DNA from 4 places in the Paucidesulfovibrio gracilis DSM 16080 genome. Region 3 is predicted to be linked to each of the others. Evidence: predicted binding sites of a transcription regulator. Region 3 holds the regulator's gene; each other region holds the start of a gene.
The links. The regulator sigma-54, encoded in region 3, starts transcription at its own class of promoters, with help from an activator protein. The targets are predictions, from matches to a motif close to CTGGCACGGNNNNTGCTT.
Positions count from the first base shown of each region.

Region 1: the regulator sigma-54 is predicted to act here: its motif matches at 1,593-1,610, upstream of B5D49_RS03335 (motility associated factor glycosyltransferase family protein).
Region 2: the regulator sigma-54 is predicted to act here: its motif matches at 932-949, upstream of B5D49_RS01245 (ammonium transporter).
Region 4: the regulator sigma-54 is predicted to act here: its motif matches at 1,625-1,642, upstream of B5D49_RS09380 (flagellar hook protein FlgE).

Region 1 covers NZ_FUYC01000002.1:238,563-242,014, reverse strand. The annotation lists gene B5D49_RS03340 (cysteine synthase) at 1-1,513, opposite strand, end outside; gene B5D49_RS03335 (motility associated factor glycosyltransferase family protein) at 1,646-3,442, shown strand.
Region 2 covers NZ_FUYC01000001.1:272,499-275,950, forward strand. The annotation lists gene B5D49_RS01240 (2-amino-3,7-dideoxy-D-threo-hept-6-ulosonate synthase) at 1-297, opposite strand, end outside; gene B5D49_RS01245 (ammonium transporter) at 1,049-2,356, shown strand; gene B5D49_RS01250 (P-II family nitrogen regulator) at 2,406-2,741, shown strand; gene B5D49_RS01255 (EAL domain-containing protein) at 2,807-3,452, shown strand, end outside.
Region 3 covers NZ_FUYC01000003.1:284,530-287,981, reverse strand. The annotation lists gene B5D49_RS05635 (PTS sugar transporter subunit IIA) at 1-173, opposite strand, end outside; gene hpf (ribosome hibernation-promoting factor, HPF/YfiA family) at 176-709, opposite strand; gene rpoN (RNA polymerase factor sigma-54) at 748-2,163, opposite strand; gene lptB (LPS export ABC transporter ATP-binding protein) at 2,431-3,156, opposite strand; gene lptA (lipopolysaccharide transport periplasmic protein LptA) at 3,159-3,452, opposite strand, start outside.
Region 4 covers NZ_FUYC01000008.1:47,790-51,241, forward strand. The annotation lists gene B5D49_RS09380 (flagellar hook protein FlgE) at 1-1,555, opposite strand, end outside; gene B5D49_RS14875 (hypothetical protein) at 1,743-1,904, shown strand; gene B5D49_RS09385 (hypothetical protein) at 2,070-2,501, shown strand; gene B5D49_RS09390 (hypothetical protein) at 2,498-2,764, shown strand; gene B5D49_RS09395 (hypothetical protein) at 2,764-3,213, shown strand; gene B5D49_RS09405 (hypothetical protein) at 3,376-3,452, shown strand, end outside.

The DNA of each region.
Region 1 (3,452 bases), on a different contig from region 3:
TTTCCAGTACCTCGCCCTCCTTGAGATCCTGGAGGCTGGCGCGCTTGAGCAGGGTGAAGTCCAGAGGGTTGGCCTTCACATAATCGTCCAGGTCCACGGTCTTGCCTGCGGAAATCTTGTCCACATCCTGCAAGGCCATGGCGCCGTAGCGATCATCGCGCAACACGTCGAAATACACGCTGCGAAGTTTTTCATAAGCCAAGCCCTTTTCCGTGAGCTTGCGCGTCAGGGCCACGCTCTGCTCCGAGAACTCGGAAGCCAACGGAAAAGCCGTCTGCGGACGGACCCCGAACAGGGCGGCCCGTTCCTGGATGCCCGCACGCACGGCCTTGGCGTGTCCGGCCCGGCTGCGGCCCGCTTCGCGGGCTGCGCGCATGGCGCGATCGTCCAGGTCCATCAGGCCCACGGCGGCATGTACGTCTGCACCGCGTTCTTCCAACGCCCGCGCCAGCACGTCCAACAGCACCACCCGCCGCCAGGCTCCCAGCTCCTCCGGCTCGTCCAGACTCGGTCCCACCACATACAGGCCGCGTTTGCCCGATGCCGTGACATCCACATCCTTGGCCGTGGCCGCGTTGCGAAGGGCCAATCCTTTAACTGCGCCGGCGGAAAACAGCGGAGTGGAGAGATAGCGCTCCCCGGAATCCGGAAAAATGGTCACGATGTGGCCTGATTCGCCTTTTTCGGACAGCTCCCGGGCCAGCTCCACGCTGGCGGCCAGGGCCGCGCCCGAACTCATGCCCGCGAAAATGCCCTCTTCCCGGGCCAGACGCAGGCAGTACTCAAAGGCAGCGTCGTCATCCACGCGAACGACCCGGTCCGGCACATGCTTGTCCCAGATGCCCGGAGGGTAGGACTCATGCATATTCTTGAGTCCCTGAATCTTATGCCCGGCATGCGGCTCCACGCCCACAACCTGGACGCTCGGATTCATTTCCCGCATCCGTTTGGTGATGCCCATGCAGGTTCCGGTGGTCCCCAGGGCCACCACCACATGGGTGACCTCGCCCTTGGTCTGCTCCCAGATTTCCAGCCCCGTACCCAGGTAGTGGGCCTCAATGGAGGCGGGGTTGTTGAACTGATCCATGAGCAAATATTTTTCAGGCTCTTCGCGGGCCATGCGGTAGGCTTTTTCAATGGCGCCATCCGTTGAGAGATGCCCGGGCGTGAGCAGAATGTTCGCACCGTAGGCCCGCACAATCATCTTGCGTTCCTCGGAAGCGCGCTCGCTCATGAGCAGGGTCAGCTTGTACCCCTTGACCGCGGCCACCATGGCCAGGCCAATGCCGGTATTCCCGCTGGTCGCCTCAATGATGGTCTTTTCCGGGGTCAGTTCTCCCGAGCGCTCCGCGGCCTCGATCATGGTCAGGGCCACGCGGTCCTTGATGGAGCCGCCCGGGTTCACGCATTCGGTCTTGGCCAGAATTTTGACGTCGGACCGATACGGATTCAGCCGGTTGATTTCCACAAGAGGGGTGTTGCCGATGCGTGAGAGAACGTCCTTATAAATCATTGCGCCACTCGTTGTTCCAATGCTTTTGTGTTGATCGCCGGGTTGAGATGTACGGTAAATCCGCATGGCCCGCAAGAAGCTTGCACGATCCTTGCAAAGTGGGTTGCCAGAACCCGGAACAAGGACGATATCATGACGCTGCTTCCCCATCTTGACAAAAATCTCACGGCCATTCGCCAACGCATGCCTGAACTGGCCCGCTGGCTGGACGCACAGCCCCAGGCCCACGATGGGCTGGTTCGCGCCGCTGAAGAGCGCATCTTTACCAACCGCTGGGAGCTGTTGGACCTGCGCCTCCCGGACGGCAAGGGCATGTTCGAGTCCATGCCCCCGGCCCCCTTATATAAGGACTGGATCCCCCAGGACAAGGCCGCCACCGGTGCCAGCATCGTCGTGGGCTGCAACCTGGGCTACGGGATCAACCACCTCTGCACCAACACGCCCCTTTCACACAAGGTGATCGTTCTGGAACCGGACCCGGTGCAGCTCTATTGCTGCCTCGGCCAAACCGATTACGAACCGGCCTTTGATGCCAAAAAGCTCCACTTCCTGCCGCCGGACGACACCTACATCGCGGGAGTGGTCCAAAATTTGGATCTCCAGTTCTTGTATGGCCGCATCCACCTGCGGCAAGACCTGCCCTCCAGCCAAATTTCCAGCCTTTATTCCCAGTGGGTGCAAAAGGTGCGCGGACGCTTGGAAAACTTTTCCGTGGAGCTGAACACCTTGCGCTACCGGCAGGATGTGATGGTCGGCAACGAGTTGAAAAACTTCCGCCGGGCCATGGCCGAAGGCAGCCTCAGCCCGCTACGGGACGCCGCCAAGGGACTCAATGCCGTCATTCTGGGCGCAGGACCATCCCTGGAACAATTCGCCCCGGAATTGGTAAAAAACCCGGGCAACGTACTCTACGCCACATCGCTCCAGACCCTGCCCGCTCTTCAGCGGTTCGGACTCACTCCCCATTTCTGCCTGGCTCTGGACTTCAACGACCACATGCTCAAGCTGTATTCCCGGCTGGACATGCGCGCCGCACGAGACGTACCCCTGATCTATTCCACCAAGGTGGATCCCCGCGTGGTGGAAGCCTACCCCGGTCCCACCATTCCGCTCTGGACCCTGGGCGGCATGGCTACCTTCGTGTTGCAGGAAAAGGAACTGGTGCTGGACGCAGGCGGCAACGTGAGCATCGCCCTGATCCGCCTGCTGCGCTGGGCCGGAATCCAGGGAATCACGCTGGTGGGGCAGGATTTTGCCTGGAAGGAAGGGGCCACCCATGTCAAGGGCCACCACGCCCACAACCCCAACCATGCCTTTAATCCCAAGATTCACGAACGGATCGCCAACCTGGAAGGGGAAACCGTGATTTCCTCCCGTCAGTATCTCGCGGCCAAACGCGACCTTGAAAACGACATCCGCGAAGCGCCGTTTCCCATCAGCTACCTCTACGGCGGGCTGGCCCCCATCCAGGGAGCCACGCCCCTGACCCTTCGGGAAGCCACCATGCAAGGCGCCCTGGCCTCGGTCCCGGGCAGTCTGCAACATTTTTTGGACCGGCTCGGCTCCTGCAAAAGTTTTTGCCGGGAGTTCACCTTTGAGCCGCAAAGCCACACCTGGAGCGCCAACCTGCACAGAGCCGGAAAACGCATGGGTAAGTTGTTCCGCCGCGTGAACAAAAACCAGGAGGCAATCCACAAGCTCATGCATCAGGTGACCCTGTTCATCAAGCAGGATCCCCTGTACCTGCCTTATCTCTATAACGAGACATTGGAACTGGCGGGCCTGACCCAGGCCAAGGCGCGCTATGAACCACGCGATCTGGGAGAATTCCGGCGCATCATGCGAAGCGTGCTGCGCAAGGTCAAGGAAGTGGACCGCTCCCTTGCGGGAGAGGAAGGAGACCATAAAACGGATCGCAACGCCGCATAGCCTTCACACA
Region 2 (3,452 bases), on a different contig from region 3:
CTCCACCGAGGCCACCAGTCCCTTGTAGTTGGGCCGGGGGGAAAGACAGGTGGAGGCGGACAAGTGGACGATCAGTCCCACATCACGCCCTTCGGCACGGTGGCCGCAGCGCACGTTGCCCTTGTGCTCCAGCACGGCATTGGCTCCGCCTTCCACCACGCGGCTCACGGCCTCGCGCATGTCCTCAATGCCCTCAATGGGTCCCACCGTGACGCCATGGTCCATGGGAACCACGATGGTTCGGTGGGTGTTGCGGTTGAAGATCCGCTCCAGCCGGATGGCTTTTCCAATATGCATAATCCTGCTCCGTAGTGTTGCGGACCGAGGCACCGGGACCATGAAACAAACAAAGGGCCACCGGCATTTTGCCAGCGGCCCTTTGAAGAGATTCACCTGATGATACTGTACGTTAGGCTACAACTCTCCCGTGACCGCTGACGCGGGTAAACCAATACCAAAAATAAAAGGAGGCGAACACGCCGAGGTCTTTGTGAGAGTTCATGCTTTTTGGCTACTGAAGCTCCTTAAAGCTGTCAACCATTTTTTTTCGTTCATCACATACAGTATGTGTGGGAACATTTTTTTCTTCGGCGGACTGGAGCACCGTGCGCCCATTCCGACATATTCAGAACACGTCCTTCAAGATCCCACGGGTCCGTGGGAACGTAAACCACCCCACGCGCACCCCACACCCCACGTTTTGTCATCGGTTCTTTTTTGAGGGCAAAAAAAAGGACGATACCGCCTACTTTTGTATCCACCTTCCATGCACCTACCCCGATTGTCACGCTGGGAGGAAAATAGTTCAAATTAACTTTTTTGTAAATTTACAAGTTTTATAGACTAAATTTCTACGTAAATTTGACAATTTTGAAATATTTTGTCTTGACGTAAAACCTGTTTCTTCAATAATTCCAGAGAGGTGCCAACTTTGGCACGGTCACTGCTTATCTCGATCCGTCTACAACGCAATTTTCAACAGAAGGAGCTTTTCATGTCAACCGAGTATCCCGATTCCCGCAAGCGCCGCATCACCGCGCTCCCGGGCATGCTGGCCCTGGCGCTGACCCTCGTCCCCGGCCTCGCCCTGGCACAGGACGCGCCTGAGCTGCTCACCCAGGACAATGCCAACATCCTCTGGACCCTCATCGCGGCCATCCTGGTCATGTTCATGCAGGCCGGGTTCGCCTGCGTGGAATGCGGCTTCACGCGCGCCAAAAGCGCCGGCAACATCATCATGAAAAACTTTTTGGACTTCGGTGCCGGACAGATCGTCTTCTACTTTCTCGGATTCGGTCTCATGTTCGGCACCGGCTCCAGCCTGCTCGGACTCTCCAATTTCGGACTGAGCGGCGTGGCCGATGCGGACCTGCCCTGGTCATACACTTTCTGGTTCTTCCAGTCCGTGTTTGCGGCCACTGCGGCCACCATCGTTTCCGGCGGCATTGCCGAGCGCACCAAGTTCGGAACCTACGTACTGGTCTCCCTGGTGGTTACGGGCGTGATCTACCCCATTTCCGGACACTGGGCCTGGGGCAGCCTTTACGGTGACGCGGGCTGGCTCGAATCCACCTTCTCCGTGGCCTTCTGCGACTTTGCCGGTTCCTCCGTGGTTCACTCCGTAGGCGGCTGGCTCGCCCTGGCCGGCGCCCTGGTCGTGGGACCGCGCATCGGTAAGTACGACAACGACGGCAAGGCCCGCGCCATCCCCGGCCACAACATCCCCCTGGCCGCCCTTGGCGTGTTCATCCTCTGGTTCGGCTGGTTCGGCTTCAACCCCGGCTCCACCACCACGGCGGATTCGAGCATCGGTCTCATCGCCATGAACACATCCCTGGCCGCTGCGGCCGGATCCCTGGCTGCCCTGGCTGTGTCCTGGCTGCGCTTCGGCAAGCCCGACATGTCCATGACCATGAACGGCTCCCTGGCGGGTCTGGTGGGCATTACCGCTCCCTGCGCCACGGTGCTTCCCGGTTCCGCGATCCTCATCGGTCTGGTGGCCGGCGCCCTGGTGGTGCTCTCCATCGAATTCATCGACAAAGTGCTGCGGATCGACGATCCGGTCGGCGCGGTTTCCGTGCACGGCGTGTGCGGTGCCTGGGGAACCCTGGCCTGTGGGTTGTTCAACACGGACGGCGGCCTCTTCTTCGGCGGCGGTCTGGCCCAGCTCGGCGTCCAGGTCGTGGGTGTGGCAGTGTTCTTTGTCTGGGCCTTTGGAACCGGTCTGATCACCTTCACCGTACTCAAGAAGCTCATGGGCCTGCGCGTGAGCGAGGAAGAGGAACGCAAGGGGCTGGACATCTCCGAACACGGCTCCGAAGCCTACAGCGGCTTCCAGATCTTCACCGTGGAATAGCCCGCTCCAGAAAAGACAACCCGTCCAACCAGCAAGGAGGACACAGCTCATGAAACTCGTGATCGCTTATATCCGCCCAGAGCAGCTCACCCAGGTGAAGCAGGCGCTCTACGCCGAAGGATTCTATTCCATCTCCGTGACCAACATCCTCGGGTCCGGTCGGCAAAAGGGCTTCACCGAAACCTATCGCGGCGTGCCCATGGAAGTGAACCTGCTCAAAAAGGTACGAATCGAACTTGGACTGCCCGCGGATCGCGCCGACGTAGCCCTGGCCCTGATTCGCGAATCCGCCCAGACCGGCAAAGAGGGCGACGGCGTCCTCTTCGTCCTCGATGTAGCCAAGGCCGTGCGCATCCGCACCGGCGAACAGGACATCCTGGCCTGAGCCAACGACCAGTAAGGGAGGTCGGGGGATTCCCCCGGCCCCCTTCCATCCACGGAGCCTCTCCCATGCCCCACTCCATCCTGGCCCACCGCCCACGTTCCGCCCACATCCCGCCCCTGGAAATCCACTTCCAGCCTCTGGTTTCCCTGCGGCGTGGAACGGTCCTCGGCGTGGAGGCGCTGGCCCGGGGGAAAGACCCCGAAACAGGCGCCCTGATCACGCCGGATCACCTCTTCGGCAAAACCCGCAGCCAGGAAGCGCGCCTGGAGCTGGACCGACGCTGCCGTCAGGCCGCGCTGGAAGCGTTCCGCCCCCTGCACAAGGCCGATCCGAATCTGTTGCTCTCCATCAATGTGGACGCCTCCATCATTGATGCGTCCAGCGTCCATTCCAAGGTACTGGAAGAACAGGTGGCGGCCTCGGGCATTCCCCCGGAAAACATCATTGTGGAAATTGTGGAGTCCAAGGCGGGCGGCACGCTCGCACTCATGGAATTCGTTGCCGAATACAAACGGCTCGGGTTTGTGCTGGCCCTGGACGACTTTGGGGCGGGCCATTCCAATCTGGACCGCATCCACCTGCTCAAGCCGGACCTGGTCAAGCTTGACCGCTGCCTGATCAGCCGTATTCATCGGCATTTTCACAAGCAGGAGGTGGTCAAGAGTTTTGTCCGGCTGGCCGGACGCACCGGCTGCCTTGTGCTGGGGGAAG
Region 3 (3,452 bases):
CCTGTGGAACCGAGGCTCTCCCGGTCCATAAGAACCTGGACGGCTTGTTCAGTATCCAACTCCGGCATGGTGCTGGAGATGCACTCTACAATTTCACGGAGCACCTCCGCCTTTGAGGCGGAGGTCAGCTCCGGTATAATCAGTTGTTTGTTAAGATATTCGCCGAGTCTCATTGTTAGTTACCAGGATCAATCAATCCGTAATCGCCGCCTTTGCGACGGTAAATGACGTTAATTCCCTCGGTTTCAGCATTGCGAAACACGAGGAACTCGAACTTGAGCGAATCGAGCTGCATCGCCGCTTCCTCAACGGACATGGGCTTTGGCTCATAATTATCCGTACCGGTGATGGTCGGAGCGGCGCCGCCATCGGCCAAAGTAAAGTACTCGGTTCGCACATCCCGCGCTGCCTTGCGGCGCTTATCCTTCATCTTCTCGCGCACTTTACGCAGCTGGGCCTCCAGCTTGTCAACCACGCAATCAATGGTGGCATACATATCCGGAGACTGCTCAAAAGCCGAGATATGGATGCTGTCCGCGTTCAAGACCACATCAGCCTGCTGGCGGGTTTTTTCCACGGCCAAGTTGACCTGAAGATCGGACTCGTCCGAATCTTGAATGAACTTGGAAACCTTGTCGAACCGCTTGGCAGCATACTCCTTGAGGTGGGGAGAGGGGTCGAAATTCTTAAAGTTGAAACTGATGTTCATGCACAATCCTCCTTGGAGTAGAGGTTGAGTGGGCAATGTTATAAAATCTGCTTGCGCTTCGAAGACGAGGGGATATCCATAGCCGAACGGTATTTCGCAACGGTACGCCGCGCAATATTTACGTCCAGTTCAGCTTTGAGCATCTCGCCGATCGTTTCGTCGCTCAGCGGTTTCTTCGGATTTTCACCACTGATGAGTTGCTTAATCAGCGCCTTGACCGATTCCGAACCAACCTGAGTGCCGTCTCCCAGATCCAGAGCGCTGTTAAAGAAAAACTTCAGTTCAAATATCCCATGCGGTGTGGAGACATACTTGCTCGTCGTAATCCGGCTGACCGTGGATTCATGCATATTAATGTCTTCCGCCACGTCTTTAAGGATCAGCGGTTTGAGCTTGGCCACGCCCTGTTCGAAAAAATCACGCTGAAAACGGACAATACTCTCCATCACCTTATACAATGTTCGCTGCCGTTGATATAAACTTTTGAGCAGCCAGGCCGCGGATCGCATTTTGTCCTGAAAATATTCCTTATCCTTGCCGGTACAATTCCCAATATCGTCCATGTAGAACGAGTTGAGCGTCAAGCGGGGCAGTCCATCCTCATTCAGCACGATAACAAAATCATCACCATATTTATACACGAAGACATCCGGGCTGACATAATGCGGCTCCGTGCTGGAAAAACTCGCCCCGGGCATTGGATCTAGTTTTTGAATAACTTCAATATATTTCTTCAGTTTATCAAGACTGATCTTAAACTTTCTGGCTAACGGCTTATAGCGACGCTTCTCCAAATCTTCCAAATGCTGATCAACCAAGTCCAACAGGATGGGATCCGTATAATCAAAAAACTCAAGCTGGACCTTCAGGCACTCACGCGGTGATCTGGCCGCCACGCCCACCGGGTCCAGCCGCTGAATCCGCTGGATAACGCTTTCCACGGTTTCGGGATCAGACTCCACAAGCGCTAGCAAGTCCTGAACATCTGCCTGCAAATATCCCCGATCATCCAGATTCCCCAGAACGACATCACCAACGGCCAACTCTTCGTCGGTAAAGTTGGAAAGCCGCATCTGCCAATTTAGATGACCATGCAGGGAGGGTTTTGAGGCAAGCCGTGCTTCAAACGACAACCCCTCTTCGGGGATCTCTGCTTCACGGACCTGGGACTGCTTGGATGAGCTGGAGAACTCACCAATGTAATTTTCCCAATCAGCGTCACGCATCAACTCCGCCTGGGCATCCCCCTCCTCGCTCTCCTTGGATTGCGTATCTTCTGGTTGCGGGTCGTCGGCTTCCTTTTCATCAAGAAACGGATTTTCCAACAATTCCTGCTGTACGGATTCAAGCAATTCCAGGCGGGAAAGTTGCAGCAACTTGATGGCCTGCTGCAGTTGCGGCGTCATGACAAGTTGCTGACTGAGCTTGAGTTGTTGTCGTAATTCCAGTCCCATACTACCCATCGCCACGGCGCGCCGCATGAAACTCAAAAGAATCAACACGGGGCCGTCGGTTAGAAATGATATCCTTGCCTCTACTATCTCACAGATTAGCTACTCGCGCAAGGAATACATCTTAACATACTGAAAAAATAGAAATACGTCGCTTTGAGAGAGCGACATGAAAGAACTGTACCAACCTTCATGCAGGCTGTAAATCCACAACGACCAAAAAGCCGGACGAAAAAAGGAGGTAATGCGGAGATCAGGGAGGTAAAAGTATCAAAGGCAAAAATTTTCGCCGAGGTACACCTTTCGGGCCTTGGAGTCCTGAACAATCTCGTCAGGGGTGCCTTCCAGAATAATCGTCCCCTCGTACACCAAATATGCCCTATCGCAAATATTCAAAGTTTCTCGCACATTATGATCTGAAATTAAAATCCCGATCCCCATCTTCTTTAAAATCGAAATGATCTCCTGAATATCAATGACCGCAATGGGGTCAATCCCAGCAAACGGCTCATCGAGAAGAATAAACTTCGGATTCATAATCAGAGCACGAGCGATTTCCAGGCGGCGACGCTCCCCACCGGACAGAAACATGGCTTTTTGATGCGCCAGCTTGGTTATGTTGAACATGCGAAGCAGTTCGGCGGCCCGCTTGCGGCGCTGGGCCCGCTTCAGGGAGGTCTGCTCCAAAATGATCATAAGGTTTTCCAACACAGTGAGCTTACGAAAAACCGAACTCTCCTGCGGAAGATAGGACAGCCCCATGCGAGCTCGTTCATGCAAAGGAAGTCTGGTGATTGCACGAGAACCGAGGGAAACGGACCCGGAGTTGGGTTTGATGATGCCGGCAAGCATATAAAAAGTGGTTGTTTTACCCGCTCCGTTGGGACCAAGCAAGCCCACGACTTCTTTACGGGTCAAAGCCACATCCACCCCGTGAACCACTTCACGCTTGCCGTACCGTTTGGAAAGCCCGGTGGCCGAAAGCTGGTCGGGCATCTCTACGGTGCCTCCATGCCTTCCGGGGCAAACAAAATCGCCTCCACACGCTTGCCGCTGCCGCCCACGACTTCACTCCGCTTCTCGCGGACGTAGAATTTGATCACCTTTCCCGTAACCTTGTTCTTCCCTTCAGTAATCACCGGATTTCCCTGCATCAGCAACAAAGCTTCCTTGACGTGGTACGTCACGGTATCACTCTTCCCTTCAATCTCATCCTTGCGCATCGTTACGCCGCCAGATGCCACAATTCGATCGATCTCTTCACCTGGTTCGCCCTGCTTGCTGAAATGGGC
Region 4 (3,452 bases), on a different contig from region 3:
TGGTGGTGTTCAAAATGGAATCCGAGGTGGTGATCACCTTGGTATTGCTTTGGAATCCCCGCTGGGTCACGATCATCTTGGCGAACTGGTCCGCCATGTCCGCGTTGGATGTCTCCAGGGAGTTGCCGTACACGGAACCCCGGCCCTCCTCGCCGGCAAAACCGGCCAGGGCATCTCCGGAATCCGGACTGGCGGAGAACAGATTGCTCCCCTCGCGTCGCAGGCCGTACTCGCTGTTGAATCGGTACAGCCCCACCTGGTACAACTTCTCGCTCTTCCCGTTGCTGAACTGGCCGACCACAAACCCCTTTTCGTCCACATTCAGGGCGCGTAAATACCCTTCGGCATAGCCATCCTGCCGCGCCGCCGATGTCATGGAACCCAGCTCATAGTTGGTCGTGGCCATGGCGTTTTTGCCCGGCGTGGCCATACTGCCCAGATTGGCTACATTCCGCCCTACCTCGGCGGCCGAAGCCGGCATGCCCCCGGCCCAGGATGCCGACGACGTGCTTAGCCCCATGTCCAGGCCGATTTCCTGGGCCTGCGCCCCATTGAACTGGAGGTTGAACGTGGGAACGCCGTCCCCGTTGAACGCGGCCGGTGTCCAGTTGCTGAGCACCGAGGGGTCGCCCCCGGTCAGGGAAAAGGCGCTCTGGCCCGTCAGTTCCCCATACTTGTTAAAGGTCAGCACGCCCGTTCCCACCAGACCGGCACCGGATGTGCCGGCCGCCGCGGAACCGTCCTCAGACGGTGGCATGGTCACCACGTATTCCCAATACTGGTTCGCGGGTGCCGCGTTGCTCACCGTGGCCGTGTCCACCGGGTCGAACCGCACGGTAAGATTATGGGCAGCCCCGTTTTCATCATAGACCTTCAAATTTGTTTCGTACCCTGGAGCCGGGGTCAACGGTTCCTCGTTCAACCCGTTCCAGGCCGAAGCCATGGAGAAAAACGGGTTCGAGGGATCCGTGTGCGCGTCCACAGTGGCGAAATCCAGGTTGGTATTCAGTACGGCAGAGGTGGTGGCCCGCGGTGCGGACACAACTGCGGGAACAGTCTCCCCGTTGACGTCGATTTCCTGGAACGGCAACCGGATGTCTTCCATGCTGCCCACGGCTCCGGTTTCCCTGTCCACGGCCCCGCCCTGCACGCGGTACCCCTGGGGAGTGAGCAGGTAGCCCTGCTTATCAAAGCGGAACACACCGGAACGCGTAAAATATTGATTGCCGTCCTCGGGATTCACCACACCAAAAAATCCATGCCCGGCCACCGCCATATCCGTGGCTGTGTTGGAAGGCTCAAAGGATCCCTGGATGAAACTGGTACGCACCTCGGCAACGCCCACGCCCATGCCCTTTTGCGAGATATGCACCGCGCTTTCGCCCCGCCGGTTGGATCCACAGGCCATCTGCTCGCTGATGAGCGTCTGAAAATGGGTTTCCGCTCGTTTATACCCGGAGGTATTCACGTTCGCGAGGTTGTTGCCGATCACGGCCATCCGCTGGCCGTGACTGATCAACCCCGTGGATCCGATGAAGAGCGATGAAAATGCCATGACGACTCCTTCCGTTCCTTTCAACCGGGGGCAACGCAGCCACCGGCAAAAAATTCCCCACCGGGAAGAAAGCAACGGACGTGCCAAAACCATAGCCCCCGTTGACACAACACTCAGGCGCAGGTAGTGGGCGTGTCATGGGTTCCCGCCCGATAACGCGGACACATGAAGCAACGGGGGTTCGTTCATGAAACATCTTTTTACCCGCTATGATGCGCTGGCCCTGGCCGTGGTTCTCGCGGTGGCGCTTTTTTGCCTGCGCTACTCCCAGGCCGTGGAGCAGGCACCGGGCAGCCCGCTGGGCCACATGATGGACAATTTTCTGCGGCTGTCGAGGCTCATAGGCTGAGCGTTTGCTCCGGCTCCCTCAACACGGTCCGCCTTTTCCACCATCCTTGTCCTCCAGCCCTGTCAAGGGGGCTTTTTCATCCTTTTGCCGCACGTTGTGCTTCCGTTTTCATCCTGCGCCTTTTTCCCGGGCTAGGATGCGGCAAACACAACAAGGAGGACGACTATGGCAATTCCTATCGTGGGTGCGGTGGCCGGGCTGCTTTCCCTGGTGGTGGACGGAGTGCGCGAGCACTTGCGCGGCCGACGGGAAATCCGGCGCGCCGTGGTCAAAAACAAGGTCCGGCTGGCCCAGTCCAGTCAGGAGTTCAACCAGGCCTGGGAGATGAAGCAGCTTGAAAACGCAGGCTGGAAAGACGACGTGCTGTTCTACGCCTGGCTCGCGTTTTTCATCTGGTCCGGTTTCGATCCCCAGGGTGCGGACCAGGTGCTCCAGGCCTGGAGCAATCTTCCCGAATGGTTTCTCCAGGTCACGTTTTGGATTGTGGCCGCGGTGCTCGGGGTTAAAAAAATCGGCGACTACCTGCCCGCCACGGTGCGCGGCGTGCGTCGCGCCCTGGCCCGGGAATCCCGATCCGATTCCGGGGGTCCGGCATGAGCGGCGCATCCTGGCAACTGGACCGGCGCATCAACCTGGCCACACTGGTATCCCTCGGCTCCTGCCTGCTCATGGCCCTGGCCGCCGGTGCCGGGCTTGGAGCACGGTTGCAGGTCATGGAGGAAAAACTCTGCACCCTGGAGGAACGGGTTCACGAAACCCGGCGCACCGCAGTGAAGGTGGAACGCATTGAGGAGCGGGTCGCGGGCATCCAGGAAATGCTGGTGGACATCCGCTCGGAACTGCGGCGGAGGCGTGGATAATGGCCCGCCCACCCGCCTGGACCCGCCAGCGACGCGCCGCGTTTTTGGAGGCATTGGCCCTGCGGGGCAACGTGACCTGGGCCGCGCACCAGGCAGGCATTTCCCGCAGCCGTCTGTATAAACTGCGTAAAACGGATCCGGAGCTGGCAAAGGAATGGGACGAAGCCCTGGCCGAAAGCGCGGACCTGCTCGAAGCCGAGGCCGTGCGGCGCGCCGTGGAAGGAACCGAGGAGCCGTATTTCTACCAGGGAGAACAGCGCGGGGCCGCACGAAAATATTCGGACCAACTGCTGATGTTCCTGCTCAAGGAGCGCCGGGGCGAGGCCACCAACAAGGAAAGCCCTTCCGCACCCGTGATTTTTGAGCTGCACCTTGGGCCACCCGAGTCTGAAAACGGCCCTGCGGCCACCGAAGCGCCTCCCGACACGGAAGATGATGCCGGGGCGTGATTTCACCGCCGCCCCCATCCACCTGCCCGCTTTGCATCATGGCGGATACCGCGACCATGCGCCCGCCTTTCCTCCCCCTGTCAACAGGGAATTTCCTTTCCAATTTCGCCCGTACAGCAGGTCATTTCATCCCCTGCCGCAAGCCGGGGGTATGCTCCGGCCATGACAAACAACGAACACCCCATTCAACGGATAACCTACGCGGCCCCGCCCACACTGACCCGTTTTCACGCATCGGA